Regions from separate parts of the Roseburia yibonii genome, predicted to be linked through region 2. Evidence: predicted binding sites of a transcription regulator. Region 2 holds the regulator's gene; each other region holds the start of a gene.
What was found. Region 2 encodes Rex, which represses fermentation and respiration genes when NADH is low (regulators of the CRP and FNR family bind a similar motif). Its sites were predicted from a motif close to ATTGTTAANTANTTAACAAT; they were not measured.
Positions count from the first base shown of each region.

Region 1: the regulator Rex is predicted to act here: its motif matches at 2,273-2,292, upstream of H8Z76_RS08710 (enoyl-CoA hydratase-related protein).
Region 3: the regulator Rex is predicted to act here: its motif matches at 3,931-3,950, upstream of hypB (hydrogenase nickel incorporation protein HypB).

Region 1 covers NZ_JACOQH010000005.1:174,920-180,979, reverse strand. Annotated here, with positions in the region: gene H8Z76_RS08720 (alpha-amylase family glycosyl hydrolase) at 1-474, opposite strand, end outside; gene proC (pyrroline-5-carboxylate reductase) at 516-1,325, opposite strand; gene H8Z76_RS08710 (enoyl-CoA hydratase-related protein) at 1,420-2,199, opposite strand; gene mutY (A/G-specific adenine glycosylase) at 2,394-3,491, shown strand; gene H8Z76_RS08700 (glycosyltransferase family 2 protein) at 3,847-4,863, shown strand; gene H8Z76_RS08695 (nicotinate phosphoribosyltransferase) at 4,943-6,060, opposite strand, start outside.
Region 2 covers NZ_JACOQH010000002.1:318,641-324,700, reverse strand. Annotated here, with positions in the region: gene H8Z76_RS04405 (NADP-dependent isocitrate dehydrogenase) at 1-696, shown strand, start outside; gene abc-f (ribosomal protection-like ABC-F family protein) at 728-2,650, shown strand; gene H8Z76_RS04395 (redox-sensing transcriptional repressor Rex) at 2,753-3,394, shown strand; gene H8Z76_RS04390 (hypothetical protein) at 3,416-4,057, shown strand; gene H8Z76_RS04385 (NAD(P)H-hydrate dehydratase) at 4,110-5,606, shown strand; gene alr (alanine racemase) at 5,631-6,060, shown strand, end outside.
Region 3 covers NZ_JACOQH010000001.1:492,748-498,807, reverse strand. Annotated here, with positions in the region: gene H8Z76_RS02390 (DUF5692 family protein) at 1-70, opposite strand, end outside; gene H8Z76_RS02385 (hydrogenase maturation nickel metallochaperone HypA) at 147-491, opposite strand; gene H8Z76_RS02380 (FAD-dependent oxidoreductase) at 491-3,223, opposite strand; gene hypB (hydrogenase nickel incorporation protein HypB) at 3,223-3,891, opposite strand; gene H8Z76_RS02370 (FadR/GntR family transcriptional regulator) at 4,104-4,811, shown strand; gene H8Z76_RS02365 (flavin reductase family protein) at 4,902-5,399, shown strand; gene H8Z76_RS02360 (AAA family ATPase) at 5,706-6,060, shown strand, end outside.

The sequences.
Region 1 (6,060 bases), on a different contig from region 2:
ATTCCGAAGATTTAATTTGACAAGATCAAAGTTGCCTTCCCAGCCCTCATACCAGAGTCCGTCGTTGTAGTTGGAATTTCCGTCAAAATGGATGAAAAACCAGTCTTTATACGGAGAGTTCTCACGGTTTTTTAATACATCCTGAAAACCGAAAAATCCGCGTCCCACATGGTTAAAGACACCGTCTAAGACGACTTTGATCCCGGCGTCATGCAGATGGTCGCAGACTGCCTTAAAGTCCTCGTTGGTGCCGAGGCGCACATCGATCTTTTTGTAATCCCTGGTGTTATAGCCGTGCGTATCGGATTCAAAGACCGGGGAAAAATAGATCGCGTTCGCGCCAAGTTTTTGGATATGGGGGATCCAGTCATCAACCTTTGCGATACGGTTTTTTGGAACACCGTCATTTTCAAACGGCGCGCCGCAAAAGCCGAGCGGATAGATCTGGTAAAATACACTTGTTTCAGCCCACATAGTATAACCTCCATTCTGGTAACATCTGACTTTATATCAGATTATTTGCTCATTTCTTTTGATTTCTCCGTGCATGCATGCTGTGCGTTCATGACCGTGCTGCGCAGATTCTGTTTTTCCAGGGCTGCGACTGCGGCGATCGTGGTTCCGCCCGGGGAGCATACGGCATCCTTTAATTCACCCGGATGTTTGCCGGTCTCAAGCACCATCTTTGCTGCGCCGAGGACAGACTGTGCGGCAAATTTGTAAGCCTGTGCGCGTGGCATGCCGTCCCATACAGCAGCGTCAGCCATCGCCTCAATGAACATATAGACATAGGCAGGGGAGGATCCGCTGACTCCGGTCACGGCATCCATCAGTGTTTCCGGGACGACCTCGCATTTTCCGAAACTGTTGAAAATGGAGATGACCGTATCGAGTTCTTCCGGTGTCACATTGTCATTCGGTGTGAGTGCGGACATTGCCTCTAAGACCATGGCAGGGGTGTTTGGCATGGAGCGCACAAGTTTCACCGGATGTCCGAAACAGCCCTCGATCTTTTCGATGGACTGTCCGGCGGCGATCGCTACGATCACGGCGTCTTCGGAAACCACATCTTTGATTTCCTTTATCACTTCCGCATAGAGATAAGGTTTGACAGCAAGGAATAAGATGTCTGCCTCTTTGGCGACTGTTTGGTTGTCTAACGTGGTGCGGATTCCAAACTGATCCTTTATCTTTTCTACGGTAGCAGAGGTATGGGCACTCGCGATGACTTTTGATGCCGGCACCAGACCGGAGCCTGTGATACCGCCGATCATGGCGCTTCCCATATTTCCACATCCGATAAATCCAATGGTTGTTTCTAACATGAACAATTTCCTCCTTATTTAAAAATAATTGTAAAAGAACCGCCAGCAAAAAGCAAGCGGTCCTTTGTATCCTTATTGTGAAGTTTTCTTCGATTTAGAAATCTGTGAAGTTCTTTTCTTTTCTCTTCTCTAAGAAAGCGCTCATGCCTTCTTTTTTGTCGTGTGTATCGTTTACAACACCGAACAGATTTGCTTCCATTTCAACAGCGTTCTTGATGTCCATATCGTAACCGTTGTTGATCGCTGCTTTTGCAACAGCAACAGCATAGCTGCCGTTACGAAGGATCTTGGAAGCCATCTTCTTAGCAGTATCCATAAGCTCTGCCTGCGGAACTACTTTGTTTACAAGACCGATGCGGTAAGCTTCTGCTGCATCAATGTTGCTGCAGGTAAAGATGATCTCTTTTGCTCTGCCCATACCAACTAAACGTGCAAGTCTCTGTGTACCACCGAATCCTGGGATGATACCAAGTCCACATTCCGGCTGACCGAAAACGGCGTTGTCAGAAGCGATACGGATATCACATGCCATGGAGATCTCACATCCACCACCAAGTGCGAATCCGTTTACAGCTGCGATCGTTACCTGACGCATGTTCTGCAGTTTGAAGAACGGAACAGATGCGCGGATACCGAAAGCTCTTGCTTCCGGAGCGGTAAAGTTGATCATTTCAGAGATATCAGCGCCGGCTACGAAAGATTTTTCGCCTGCACCTGTTAAGATTACGACTTTGATGTCGTCTCTGCCTTCGATCTCGGTAAGTACTTCGGTGAGCTCGTCTAATGTTTCAGAGTTCAGAGCGTTAAGTGCCTTCGGTCTGTTGATCGTAAGGACTGCAACTTCGTTTTCAACGTCTAATGTTAAATTGTTCATTGTAGAAACCTCCTAAAAAATTTTGATTTCGTTCGGTTTTTGTGACCAAGTTTATATAAATTCATCTTATAACTTTGATAAACTTTTGTCAATCTCTTTTGCCATACTTTACCGGGTTTTTTGTATAGTAGGAAGAGGAAAAGTGTAGTATAATGACAAAAAAGAACGAGGAAGAAAGATTTAAGAAGGAAACAATGAGACAGGAATTTGATTTAAAGCAGATCGAAAAACCGCTGCTGTCCTGGTTCGCCGGGCATGCGAGAGTCCTGCCGTGGCGGGAGGAGCCGACGCCGTATCGTGTCTGGGTGTCGGAGATCATGCTGCAGCAGACCAGGGTGGAAGCGGTAAAACCATATTTTGAGCGATTTACGAAGGAGCTGCCGGATGTGGCGGCGCTCGCGGCGTGCAGTGAGGAGCGGCTGTTAAAGCTCTGGGAAGGGCTTGGCTATTACAACCGTGTGCGCAATATGCAGACGGCGGCGCGCACGGTGATGGAGGAGTATGACGGCAGACTGCCAGCGGATTATGAAAAGCTTCTTACATTAAAAGGGATCGGATCCTATACGGCGGGCGCGGTCGCGTCGATCGCCTACGGGATCCCGGTCCCGGCGGTGGACGGGAATGTGCTGCGGGTTATCATGCGGGTGACGGCGGACGATTCGGATATCATGAAACAGAGTGTAAAAAGCAGAGTGGAAAAGGAACTGCTCGCTGTGATCCCCAAAGACGCGGCGGGCGCGTTCAACCAGGCGTTAATGGAGCTTGGAGCGACGGTCTGTCTGCCAAACGGAGAGCCGCACTGCGCGCAGTGTCCGTGGGAGAGCTTCTGTGAAGCAAGAAAGCAGGGCATCTGGCAGACGCTTCCGGTGAAATCCAGGGCAAAGCCGCGCCGGATCGAGGAGAAGACGGTTCTTATCATCCGTGACGGAGAGCGGATCGTGCTCCACAAGCGCGGGGCAAAGGGACTGCTCGCGGGACTTTATGAATTTCCAAATCTTGCGGGGCATCTGAGCGAGGAAGAAGTGCTTTCCTATGTGCGGGAGCAGGATCTTGTGCCGGTACACATCGAAAAGCTTGAGGATGCCAAGCATATTTTTTCGCATATCGAATGGCATATGACCGGATATATGGTTCGGGTGTCGGAACTTGAGACGGAACAGTCCGGTCTGCTTTTCGTGGAAGTGGAGGACTCCGAGAAGCGCTATCCGATCCCGGCGGCATTTGCGGCATATACAAAGTACATGAACCTGCGGCTCGGAAATGACCGCTTTTCGGCGGATACGGATCAGTAATAAAAAAGATCGCCAAAGCGGCGACCTCTTTCCTATGAAAAGAATTATGTATGAAAAAGCAACTCATTATTTTTGGGAGGAACCTTGCATATCAATGCAAGGTCTATGAAAAAGTATAAATGATGTCATATCATTCGGCTTTTTTTCTATGCTCTTACTATATCTGGAAGATATGAAGAGGGTATGTTGAGTTTATGATATTTGTGTAAATAAAATATGAACAAATGGGAAGCTGTTAAGAAATTTATAAGAAAAAATAGTTTTGAGATTGCGACAGGTCTGTGTATAATGGAAGAGTAAGAGACATAAGTAAGTAAGACAAGATAAAATAAAATAGAAACTAAGGAGCAGATAAATGAAGATATTATCGATTGCGGTTCCGTGTTATAACTCACAGGATTATATGGAAAAATGCGTGAATTCCCTGTTGAAGGGCGGAGAGGATGTGGAGATCCTTATCGTGGATGACGGGTCGAAGGACGCGACAGCGGAGATCGCGGACGCATATGAGAAGAAGTATCCGACCATCGTAAGAGCGATCCATCAGGAGAACGCGGGACATGGCGGTGCGGTCAATACCGGGATCGCCAATGCGACCGGACTTTATTTTAAGGTAGTTGACAGTGATGACTGGGTGGATGAAGATGCCTATCATCAGATTTTGGACAAATTAAAGGAGATCGTTGGCGGCAGCAGGACGCTTGATATGTTTATCAGCAATTTTGTGTATGAAAAGCAGGGCGCGAAGCACAAAAAGGTCATGCGTTACACCAAGCAGCTTCCGCAGAATGAGATCTTTACCTGGAGCGATATCAGACGTTTTACCAAAGGAAAGTATCTGCTGATGCATTCGGTCATTTACCGTACCAAACTGCTCAGGGAGTGTGGATTACAGCTGCCGGAGCATACGTTTTATGTGGATAACATTTTTGTATACAAGCCGCTCCCGTCGGTAAACACGATGTACTATCTCGATGTGGATTTTTACCGTTATTTTATCGGAAGGGACGACCAGTCCGTCAATGAAAAGGTCATGATCGGGCGGATCGATCAGCAGATCAAGGTGAACAAGCTGATGGTGGACGAATTTGATCTCTGGAAGATCACGAACCGCAAACTGCGGGGGTATATGTTTAATTACCTTGAGATCATCACGGTCATTTCTACCGTCATGTGTATCCGTTCCGGGACAGATGAAAATCTGGAGAAAAAGCGCGAACTGTGGGGATACATCAAGCGGAAGGATTTAAGACTGTTTCATCATCTGCGCAACGGAATTTTAGGACAGTCCACGAATCTGCCGGGCAGAGGCGGACGCAAGATATCCATTGCGGCATATAAGATCACGCAGAAGGTCGTGGGATTTAATTAAGTAAGAAAAAGACCGGGGATCCGGACGAACGGGAAAAAGGTTCGTCCGGGTACCCGGTCTTTTAGTGGCGGCATAGCGGTCAGCTTTCACTCATATCATTTAACAGGTCGTGTTTCAGGCGGTAGAGCTTATCGGAAAGATCGACATAGATACGGGACGGATTGACAAAACGCTTGGTCTCATCCCAGATCGTATCTTTTTCCTTTGTGCAGGCAGCCTGAATATCCATGACTTTCGGGGAGTCATAGACGCATTTGCCATTTTCAAATACCGGAACCAGAAGCTCGCGCAGGGTGTAGGTGCCGCCGGCAATCCTTGTCTTTTTCCACGGTTCATTCGGGTCAAAGAGGTTCATGTCGCATGCCTCGTCAAATGTCTCATCGGCAAGGCAGATGAGGTCGGCACGGATCTTTCCGGTTGCCTTATCGTAAATACGGTAGATGGTCTTGTTGCCCGGATTCGTGATCTTCTCGGAGTTTTCGGAGATCTTGATCTTTGGAACAAAATTGCCGTCTTCCTTTTGGATGGCAGCCATCTTGTAAACGCCGCCGAAGGCCGGATTGTCCTTTGCGGTGATCAGGTTGGTGCCGACACCCCAGGAGGTGATCTCTGCGCCCTGTAACTTTAAGCTCTCGATCAGATATTCGTCGAGATCGTTGGAGGCGGAGATCACGGCATCCGGGAAGCCCGCGTCGTCTAACATTTTGCGGATCTGCTTGGAGAGATAGGCGAGATCGCCGCTGTCAATCCTTACCCCGTAATAGGTGAGTGGAATGCCGGCTTCACGCATCTCCCGAAATACCCGGATCGCGTGCGGAACGCCGGATTTTAAGGTGTCGTAGGTGTCCACGAGCAGGATACATGCCGAAGGATAGAGGTTCGCGTAGGTCTTAAACGCGGTGTATTCATCCGGAAAACTCATGATCCAGCTGTGTGCGTGGGTGCCGAGCACCGGAACGTCAAAAAGCTGTCCGGCGAGAACGTTTGAAGTTCCCTTGCAGCCGCCGATCACAGCAGCTCTTGCGCCGTATGTGCCGGAGTCCGGTCCCTGCGCGCGTCTCAGGCCAAATTCCATGACGCCGTCAGAACCGGCGGCGTAGCAGACACGGGCGGCTTTTGTGGCGATCAGGCTCTGGTGGTTTATGATATTTAAGATCGCGGTCTCGACTAACTGCGCTTCCATGATCGGGGCGATGA
Region 2 (6,060 bases):
GGACCGGGCGTGATCCAGGGTCAGCATAACTTAGACGGCTCGATCGAGAGCTTTGCAAGAAGCTGCTTTAAGTACGCGCTCGATACCAAACAGGATCTGTGGTTTGCAACCAAAGATACTATCTCTAAAAAATACGATCATACGTTTAAGGATATTTTCGCGGATGTTTTTGAAAAAGAGTTTAAAGCCAAATTTGATGAGGCTGGAATTGAGTATTTCTATACACTGATCGATGACGCGGTTGCCCGTGTTATGAAATCAGAGGGGGGATTTATCTGGGCTTGCAAGAACTATGACGGAGATGTCATGAGCGATATGATCTCCTCCGCGTGCGGCTCACTTGCCATGATGACTTCCGTACTGGTTTCCCCGCAGGGCTACTATGAATATGAAGCGGCACACGGAACGGTTCAGCGTCATTATTACAAACATTTAAAAGGTGAGGAAACATCCACAAACTCCGTTGCCACCATTTTTGCATGGAGTGGAGCACTCAGAAAGCGCGGAGAATTGGATCAGATCCCGGAACTTGTGAATTTTGCAGATAAACTGGAAAAGGCTTGCCTTACCACCATTGAATCTGGTAAAATGACAAAGGATCTGGCACTGATCACCTCATTGCAGGATCCGACCGTATTAAACAGCGAGAATTTTATTAAAGCAATAAGAGAAACATTAGAGGCATCCCTTTCCTAACTGGAAGGGATGTCCCTTTTAGGAGGAAATTATGATCTTAGCCTGTCAGAATATCAGTAAATCCTTTGGGACAGACGAAATAATAAAAAACGCGTCTTTTCATATCGAGGAAAATGAAAAGGCGGCGATCGTCGGGATCAACGGCGCCGGAAAATCAACCATGTTAAAGATCATCATGCAGGAGATCGATGCGGATGAGGGAACGGTGACGGTTGCGAAGGGAAAGACGATCGGTTATCTGGCACAGCATCAGGAACAGGATTCGGACAAAACGATCTACGAGGAAGTGCTTTCCGTCAAACAGCCGGTGATCGAGATGGAAAAACGCCTGCGGGCGATGGAAGATGCCATGAATGGCTGTGACGCGGATGAGATGGAAAAACTGCTTGCCGATTATAATAAACTGAACCATGAATTTGAACTGCAGGAAGGCTATGCGTATAAAAGTGAAGTAACGGGCGTCTTAAAGGGACTCGGCTTTGGAGAGGAAGATTTTGACAAGAAAATGTCGGAACTTTCCGGCGGACAGAAGACCAGAGTCGCTTTGGGACGTCTTTTGGTGACAAAACCGGATATCATTCTCCTCGATGAGCCGACCAACCACCTGGATATGAATTCAATCGCATGGCTGGAAACCTATCTGATGAATTATAAAGGGGCAGTCATCATCGTATCGCATGACCGGTATTTCCTTGACCGGGTCGTGACAAAGGTGATCGAGGTGTTCCAGCACCGGGTTTCGGTCTTCCTTGGAAATTATTCCGACTACGCCGTAAAAAAGAAAAGCGCCAGAGAGGCACTGCTGCGGCAGTATTACAATCAGCAGCGTGAGATCAAACATCAGGAAGAAGTGATCACAAAATTAAAATCCTTCAACCGTGAAAAATCCATCAAGCGGGCGGAAAGCCGTGAAAAAATGCTCGATAAGATGGAACGCCTGGAAAAACCGGTCGAAGACAACACGGATATCCACATTACATTAGAGCCGAATATCGTAAGTGGAAATGACGTGATGAAAGTGGAAGGACTGGCAAAGCAGTTTGACGGCAATTACCTGTTTTCCGGAATCGATTTTGAAATCAAGCGCGGAGAGCGTGTGGCGCTGATCGGCAATAACGGAACCGGAAAGACGACGATGTTAAAGATCATAAACGGTCTGATCGCGCCGGATGGCGGAGAAGTACGGCTTGGAACCAATGTTCACATCGGCTATTACGATCAGGAGCACCATGTCCTTCATATGGAAAAGACACTGGTGGAGGAGATCTCGGATGATTATCCGTATCTGAACAATACGCAGATCCGCAATGTCCTTGCCGCTTTCCTTTTTACCGGGGATGATGTGTTTAAGCGGATCGGTGACCTGAGCGGTGGAGAACGCGGACGGGTGTCCCTTGCGAAGCTGATGCTCTCGGAAGCCAATTTCCTGATCCTCGATGAGCCGACCAACCATCTGGATATCACATCAAAGGAGATTCTGGAATCTGCACTGAATCAATATACCGGAACCGTGTTTTTCGTATCGCATGACCGTTATTTTATCAATCAGACCGCAACGCGTGTCCTGGATCTTACGGGAAAAACAGTGATCAATTACATTGGAAATTACGATTACTATCTGGAAAAGCGTGAGGAACAGACGGCGTTCCATGTAACTGCCGGGCAGGCGGAAGCGCGTGTGCCGGAAAAAACAAGTGCCGTGAAAATGGACTGGGAACAGCAGAAAAAAGAGCAGGCAAGGATCCGCAAACAGGAAAATGCAATCAAAAAAGTAGAGGCGGACATTGAAGCAAAAGAACAGGCAATCGCAGAGATCGATGAGAAGCTGGCAGATCCGGCAATCGCAACCAATTCGGCAAAATTAAATGAACTTGGCAGCCTGCGCGCAAAGGAGCAGGAGGCTTTGGATGAACTGTACGAGCAATGGGAGACATTGTCCTCAGAGCTCGGATAAACAAATTGTGAAAAAATTGTCGTTAAATTTTTGACACATTGACAGTCCGACCGGAAAAACATATAATAAGTACATCAATGGAATGACCAGTCAGGGGGTACTATCGTGGGAAAAGAGATTTCACAGGCAGTAATTCGCAGAATGCCGCGATATTACAGATATTTGGGAGAACTGCTCGATGAAGGCGTGGAACGTATTTCTTCCAATGAGTTGAGTTCCAGGATGCAGGTCACCGCTTCCCAGATCCGGCAGGATCTGAACAATTTTGGCGGTTTTGGACAGCAGGGCTATGGCTATAACGTGAAATATCTTTACGAAGAAATCGGAAAGATACTGGGATTGAATGAAAAACACAATATCATTGTGATCGGTGCCGGAAATCTGGGTCAGGCACTGGCAAATTATGTAAAATTTGAAAAACTCGGTTTTGTGATCATCGGACTGTTTGACGTAAACCCGGCATTAAAGGGCACGCTGGTCCGTGGGATCGAAGTGCGTATGTTAGATGAACTGGCAGATTTTGTGAAAGATCACAAGGTGGATATTGCGACGCTTACCATGCCGAAAGAGGCTGCGGATTCGGTGGCGGATCTGGTAGTCAGCCTTGGCATCCATGCAATATGGAACTTCGCGCATGTGGATCTTCAGGTGCTGGATGAGAATGTTGTAGTAGAGAATGTACATCTCTCCGATAGCCTGATGCAGTTGTCTTATAACATTGTAAAGAGTCATACGAAAGAATAAAACATAAGGTGCAAAAGATATATGGGGGACAAAAAAGAATTTAAAGAAGCATTGTCCGGCAAAAAAGTGCCGTTACTTACCCTGGATCAGAAGTGGCATCAGTTGTTTGAACGAAACGGAAAACCTATCCGGGTACAGAGGCTTGAGGATAAGATCAAGGGGCTGTTGACGAAACAGGCGCGGGCAAATCAGAAATATCAGGATCTGAAAAAATTAAAAAATACGCTGATGGACAATATCGTTTTGAATATGAAGGGAACGGAAGAAAATCAGGGAGATACGGTATCGGCAAAACGACTGGAGGAGGATCGCAGGCTGATCGATGAGATCAACGGAAAGATTGCGGCCTGCGAAAAGGAGCTGGACGAGATCCCTGAAAAAATAGACGAACTGAACCGTACCCTGATGTTGGAGACGATGGATTATTGTTACCGCGAGATGAAAAGCAATGCGGAGCAGATCAAATTTTTGTCAGACTGGCTTGCAAGAACAAGGCGGGAGATCAAAAAGAATGTCGTGATCAAGCAGAACAGGGAGATCATGAACCGGCAGCTTTATGCGTATATGCATGATATCTTCGGTGCGGACGTGATCGATATCTTTGATCTGAAATACCACAGTCCGGGGGGAGATTTTGACGATGACCCGGAAGAAAAAGAATGATCGATGGAGACGCTTCGCCGGAGGGCGGGGCGTTTTTTAAAGAGGTGACAGGATGGAATACCTTGTAAACGCGCGGGAAATGAAAAACTGCGACAAAAATACGATTGAATTTTATAAGATGTCATCTGACGTGCTGATGGAGCGGGCGGCGCTTGCGGTTGTGAAAAAGATCAGACAGCAGGGGTATGACACGACACAGGTGCTTGTGGTATGCGGGACCGGAAATAATGGCGGCGACGGAGTAGCCGTTGCGCGCATTCTGTATGAACAGGGCGTTTCGACGCGTATCCTGCTTGCAGACGCGTCACACGCATATTCGGATGGCATGAAAAACCAGCTTGCCATAGCAGAAAACTATGGAGTCCCGATACTGACGGAATGGGAAGAAGCTGCGGATACACTGATCGTTGACGCAATCTTCGGGATCGGGCTTTCGAGACAGATCGAGGGAAAGACGGCAGATCTGATCCGGAAGATAAATGAAAAAAATGTGCCGGTTGTCGCGGTGGACATTGCGTCCGGGATCTCTGCGGACAATGGAGCGGTACTTGGCTGCGCCGTGAAAGCGGATATGACGGTCACATTCGCGTTTAAAAAGTTAGGGCAGCTGTTATATCCGGGAGCAGACTATACCGGAAAGCTTTTTGTATGTGATATCGGGATCACAAAAAAGAGCTGGTTAGAGAAAAAGCCCTCTTATTTCGCACTGGAAAAAGAGGATTTAAAGAATCTTCCGAAACGCGAAAACAGATCCAATAAAGGAAGTTATGGAAAGGTGCTTCTGATTGCAGGATCCTCGGATATGGGAGGAGCGGCGGTCTTCGCGTCTGCGGCGGCGTATGCGTCGGGCTGCGGACTGGTCAAAGTAGTTACCGCGGAGGAAAACCGCACGGCACTGCTTACCAAAGTCCCGGAGGCAATCCTTTCCACCTATGCGGGAAAGAAGCTTGACCGGAATGAACTGATAACGTCTGTGAAATGGGCAGATGTGGTTGCGATCGGCCCCGGGATCGGGACAGATACCGTGGCACGGGAAATGGTAAAGACCGTGCTTGAGGTGGCTGCCGTCCCGATCGTTATGGATGCGGATGCCTTAAACATCCTTTCGGAAGATATCAATGTCCTGTTAAGACCACACACCGAGCTTATCGTGACACCGCATCCGGGCGAAATGGCAAGGCTTGCCTGCGCGTCGGTATCGTATGTCAAAGATAACCTGATCGCGCAGGCGGAGGAATTTGCGCGCGCGTACAATGTCATATGCGTGTTAAAGGACGCGAGGACGGTATGTGCCATTCCCTATGGAAAGACATATTTAAATCTGACCGGGAACCATGGCATGGCGACGGCGGGAAGCGGGGATGTGCTCTGCGGACTGATCGCCGGGCTTACGGCACAGGGGATACAGCCGGAATCGGCGGCACCGCTTGGTGTCTGTATCCACGGGCTTGCAGGGGATATCATGGCAAAAAAGACCGGGTATCACGGCCTGATGGCGGGTGATCTGCCGGCAGGAATCAAAAAAGTAATGAAAAAATTCGAAATATAAGAAATGAAATCGAGGATGAGAAAAGTGAAAATGTATAGCAGAGTATATGCAAAAATTGATCTGGATGCGATCCACCACAATATGGAAGCCATGCACGCGTTATTGAAAGAAGATACTAAGATATTTGCCGTGATCAAGACGGACGGCTACGGACATGGCGCGGTTCCGATCGCAAAAGAAATAGAATCCCTTGATTATCTGTTCGGTTATTGTACGGCAACCGTGGAAGAGGCACTGATCCTGCGCAATCACGGGATCAAAAAGCCGATTCTGATCTTAGGATATACTTTCCCGGAGGAATATGAGGACATCGTGAAAAATGATCTGCGTCCGGCGGTATTTACGCTTGAAATGGCACAGGAATTATCGGACGTTGCCGGGCGGCTTGGCAAAGACGTCTATGTACACATCAAGGCGGATACCGGCATGAGCCGGATCGGTTTGCAGGTAAACG
Region 3 (6,060 bases), on a different contig from region 2:
GACCTGCGAATACCAGGATCCAGCCTAAAAATTTGTAGATGGAGGCATCTCCATATACCTGAAATAACATAACGAACTCCTCCTTTATAAATATGTAATTTATTTATTTCAACTTCTGTAAAAGAAGGTGAAAGCAAAAAGAAACGTCAGTATGCTTCGATTTCTTTGATGTTGATCTCATTTCCGGTTTCCAGGTGTGTCTTTTCGCTGCCGCAGAACGGACAGACCTTCGCGTAGGTTACGGTCGGATACGTCTTCCCGCAGGACTCGCACAAAGTGACGGCGGGAAGCGTTTCGATAAGCATCTTACAGCCGCGGAGCAGATCATGCTTCTCGGCTGTCCAGCGCCAGCAGTCGGTGAGATAGGAGTCAACGACACCGGAGACTTCACCGAGTTCGATCGTCACACTTGAAATGGAAGTCAGATTGTTTTCTCTGCCGACAGCAAGCAGGCTGTCGGCAATGTGAAATACGATACCAAGTTCATGCATTATTCTTCATCCTTTTTACGGAATTTGATCTTCATCTCACGTTTTAACATGTAAGGCAGGATAGCCTTCATCTTGTCTTCGGATTTTACCATCTTGCTGCAGCCCGGAAGCTCACGGTTTAAGTGGATGGCATCAAACGCGCATTTGGTCGTGCAGATACCGCAGCCGATACACTTATTCGGATCCACAACGGAAGCACCACAGCTTAAGCATCTTGCGGTTTCCGCTTTTACCTGTTCTTCGGTAAACGGAAGCTTCGCGTCACGGAAGGAGGTGTGGCTGTCAATCGAAGCGTCCACGCCGGGAACCTGTCTGGAACCGCTGTCATAGCTTCCCAGCTTGAGATTGTCTTTGTCAAGCTCCACAAATTTGCGTCTGTTTCTGCCGATCACAAGGCTGCTATGCGGCTGTACAAAGCGGTGGATCGAAATGGCGCCTTCTTTTCCGGCTGCGATCGCGTCGATCGCGAATTTCGGCCCGGTGTATACATCACCGCCGGCAAAAATATCCGGTTCCGCGGTTTGGTAGGTGAGCGGATCCGCGACGATTCCGTTTCCGCGTCCAAGCTCGACTTTGGTGCCGTCTAAGAGATTTCCCCATTTGATGCTCTGACCGATACTTAAATATACGTTCTCACATGGAACGGTGATCGTATCGTCTTCGTCAAAGGTCGGGTTGAACCTTCCGTCATAATCCTTGACGGAGAGACATTTTTTAAATACCACACCGGTCACTTTTCCGTTTTCGGTGAGGATTTCCTTCGGACCCCATCCGCACTGTAAGTTTACGCCTTCCTCCAAAGCCTCTGCAACTTCTTCATCGGCAGCCGGCATTTCGTCTCTGGATTCGAGACAGAACATGCTGACTTCGGAAGCACCGCAGCGGGTGTTGGTGCGGGCAACATCGATCGCAACATTACCGCCGCCGATCACAACGCTGCGTCCGTTGATCGCATAGGATTCGTTTTCGGTCGTAGTATGTAAAAGCTCTACCGCAGACATCACACCTTCGGCATCTTCGCCCGGAATGTTGAGCGCGCGGCTGCCCTGACAGCCGATCGAGATGTAGAAAGCTTCATAACCCTGTTCGCGCAGGGAAGCGATCGTTACATCTTTGCCGACTTCCACGCCGCATTTGATCTCCACGCCCATTTCCTTTAAGACATCGATCTCTGCCGCAACGACATTCTTTTCGAGCTTGAAGGAAGGAATACCATATACTAACATTCCGCCGGGCAGCGGGTTTTTCTCAAATACGGTCGGATGATATCCTTTTTCCGCGAGGTAGAACGCGCAGCTGAGACCGGCAGGGCCGCCTCCGATGATCGCGATCTTCTGCGGGAACGTGCCGCGGTTTGACGGCTGTACGACCGGCGGGATATAACGGTGTTCGGCGTTTAGATCCTGTTCCGCGATATATTTCTTTACCTCATCGATCGCAACAGAGCGGTCGACGGTTCCGCGTGTGCAGGCATCCTCACATCTGCGGTTACAGATGCGTCCGCAGACAGCCGGGAACGGATTTTCCTTTTTGATCAGGGCGAGCGCATCACGGTATCTTCCCTGCGCAGCCAGTTTTAAGTAGCCCTGGATACCAATGTGAGCCGGACAGGCGGTCTTACATGGCGCAGTACCGGTGTCGTAGCAGTTGATCCGGTTGTTGTCGCGGTAGTCCTCGTCCCATTTCTCCGGGCCCCATTTGGTGGCATCCGGAAGCTCGTGTTTCGGATAAACGACCGGGCCTTCCTTGGTGCAGAGCTTCTGACCGAGCTTTACAGCTCCTGCCGGGCAGTATTCCACACAGCGTCCGCAGGCAACACAGTTCTCGGTCTCGACCTTTGCCACATAAGCGGAGCGGGAGAGGTTCGGTGTATTGAAAAGCTGCGAGGTACGCAGCGCATAACAGACATTGACGTTACAGTTGCAGATCGCGAAGATCTTGTTCTCTCCGTCGATATTTGTGATCTGATGCACAAAACCGTTGTCCTCCGCACGCTGTAAGATCTCCATGACCTCCTCATAGGTCACATAATGGCCGCGGTTCGTCTCAACGAGGTAGTCAGCCATGTCACCGACACCGATGCACCAGTCTTCCGGATCATCGGCACAGCCTTCATCGAAGGTTCTTCTCGACAGACGGCAGGAACAGGGACTTGCCGCGTATTTTCCCTCGTATTTTTTGAGCCAGTGGGAGATATGTTCGATATCCACCGACTGGTTTTCGGAGGAGATTGCTTTCTCGACCGGGATGACATGCATACCGATACCGGCGCCGCCCTGCGGAACCATCGGAGTGACTTTTTCGAGCGGCTCGCGTGACATGCGCTCAAAGAAACGTCCGAGTTCCGGATGTTCGTCCAGCTGTTTCTGGTTCATGTTGGTGAATTCGGCACTTCCCGGAACAAACATCGGAAGAACATACTGTTTTTCGTGTTTCGGGTTTTCCCAGTTGTATTCCAAAAGACCGGCAACGCTCATTTCCTGAAGCAGATCCTCTAATTTCTTTAAATCGGAGGATTTGGTCTTTTTTGCGATCTGTTCTAAGGTCATCGGTTTGCGCACGTCCATTTTGAGCGCAACCTCTGCCATCTCATCGGTGACGATGCAGGCAAGACCCCAGTATTCCGGGTCATCCGGCGTGATCTTGCGGCCGAGACGGTCGGTGATCTTCTGTCCGAGTTTTAAGATCAGCGGACGGAATTCTTTGTTATTTTCATTAGTAAAATCAGCCATTATGCTCTCCACTCCTTTACTTCTTTGGTCAGCCATTCTTTCCATGCATCCATGCCCTCGCCGGTCTTTGCGCAGATCGGAATGACCTTGGCTTTCGGATTGCGCATGTGGATATATTCCTTGCATTTTTCCAGATCAAAGTCAAAATATGGCATGACATCGATCTTGTTGATCAGGACAACATCGCAGACAGAAAACATTAACGGATATTTTAATGGCTTGTCGTGTCCCTCCGGAACGGAGAGGATCATGGCATTTTTTACAGCGCCGGTGTCAAACTCAGCCGGACAGACCAGATTTCCGACATTTTCTAAGATGGCGAGATCGACATCGTCCGTACCGAGTCCCTCCAGTCCCTGTCTTGTCATGGCGGCATCGAGGTGGCACATGCCGCCGGTGTGAAGCTGGATCGCTTTTGCGCCGGTCGCTGCGATCGCCGCCGCGTCAACGTCAGAGTCGATATCCGCTTCCATGACGCCGATCTTAAATTCGTCCTTTAACAGGGCGATGGTCTGACGCAGGGTGGTTGTCTTTCCGGAACCCGGAGAAGACATCAGATTAAGTAAAAAAACGTGCTTTTGCTTCAACAGATCACGCAGTTCGTCCGCCTGCTTGTCGTTGTTCGCAAAAACACTCTGCTTGATTTCGAGTACTTTTACATGATTCATACGATAAACTCCTTATCTGTAGTTGGAACATACCAATACTTTGTTATTATTTTATCATGCATTTGGCATACCGTCAATTTGCCGCAGGGGCATTCTGGTATAAATGTTGAATTTTCACAGTTTTCGGAAGAAAAACAGACTTTGTTTTTAAGGAAAAGTATGATAAACTAAAGTCACTGGTATCTGGTATAACCAGTAGCAAGGAGGGCACTATGAAGTTTGAAAGATTATCTGCGCCGACGTTAAAGAGCCTGTTTGTGAGTCAGCTGCAGGATAAAATATTATCGGGGGAGATCCCGATCGGAACCGCGCTTCCCTCGGAGCGCGAGCTGGCGGCACAGATGCAGGTGAGCCGCGCGGTGGTAAACAGCGGACTCGCGGAACTGGCAGAGGAGGGCTTTTTGGAAATCCAGCCGCGCAGGCGGACGTTCGTCTCTGATTATAGAAGAAACGGGAACATCAGCACGCTGATCGCACTCATGGAGTATCACGGCGGGCGGCTCGGCAGACAGGAAATCCGTTCTATTCTGGAGATCCGGCGCGCGCTGGAACATATGGCTGCGGAGCAGGCAATCTTATGCGCAACGGAAGAAGAACTGAAAGTGCTTGGCAGAAAGCTGGTGGAACTTGCGATGACAGAAACGCCGCAGGCTGCGGCGGAGGCGGCGTTCGCGTTCCAGCATGAGCTTGCGTTTATTTCAAAAAACAGCATCCTGCCGATCTTTTATTCCTCATTCAAACCGGTGGTCATCACGCTCTGGGAGCGGTACTGTAAGCTGTACGGGATTGAGCGCTTAAGCAGAAATACGGAGATCCTCTATAATTACATCTGTGACCGGGACGCGGACGGCGCGTTTTTGTGGATCGATCAGTACCTGGAGATGGCGATCGGCGGAAAAGAACAGATCTACTATGAATAAGAGAGCAAACGTACAGGTCTTGCCGCATAAGATAGCTTTGTGTTATGATGGCATTATAATAAGAAGTAAGAAAGGAGTTCATAGATCATTATGACGGAAATTACATGTGAAGCACTGAACGAAAACGCATTTCAGATGATAGGAAAAGACTGGCTGCTTCTGACAGCGAAAAAGGATGGAAAGGTGAACACCATGACGGCGTCCTGGGGCGGCGTTGGCGTAATGTGGGGCAAACAGGTTGCATTTTTATTCATCCGCCCGCAGCGTTATACCAAGGAATTTGTGGATGCGGCGGCGGAAATGTCGATCAGCGTGCTGCCGGAGGCTTACCGGAAAGAGTTAAATTACTTTGGTACGGTATCCGGCAGAGACGAGGATAAGATCGCAAAATCCGGACTGGGTATCGCAGAGGAAAACGGGGTTCCGTATTTTGCGGACGCGAGACTCGCGTTTATCTGTAAGAAACTGTACGCGCAGCCGTTAGAAGCGGACTGTTTTATCGATAAGAGCAATATCGAGCGCTGGTATCCGGGAAATGATTTTCATACGATGTATGTGGTTGAGATCGAAAAGGTTCTGACCGCGTAAAGATGACCGGATCGTCCTCCCTGATGAAAATTTTTTGATAAAATTTCGTGCTTTTTCGAGCAGATTAACCGGGTAATACGAGACGGACAACGTAGAAAATAGTTAAAATGACGGAAGAAAATGCGCGATCCAAAAATGGATGGATAGATATAAATAAAAAAATGCTGGATCACACATACTTTTATGTGAAAAAGCATGGAGTGAAAATGATTGAAAAATGAGAAAAATATATTTATAATGTATATTCAAGAATGTTAAAAAAATATCAAAATATATATTTATCCAATTTCAGGGAGGAAATTTAGAATGACTAAGAAATTAATCATCGTAACATCACCGCCAGCCTGCGGCAAGACGTATATTTCAAAGGCATTGGCAAAACGCCTGAACCATTGCGTTTATCTGGACAAGGATACACTGATCGTCCTTTCCAAACAGATCTTTAAAGTTGCCGGCGAACCGTACAACCGCAGCAGTGATTTCTTTGAAGAGCACATCCGCAATTACGAGTACGAATGTGTGGTAGATCTGGCATTAGAGGCGCTTGAGTATGATGATATCGTACTGATCAACGCACCGTTCACCAGAGAAGTGCGTGATGTCGCTTATATGGACAACTTAAAAGAACAGCTTGCGAAAAAAGGCGCAACACTTTCTGTGA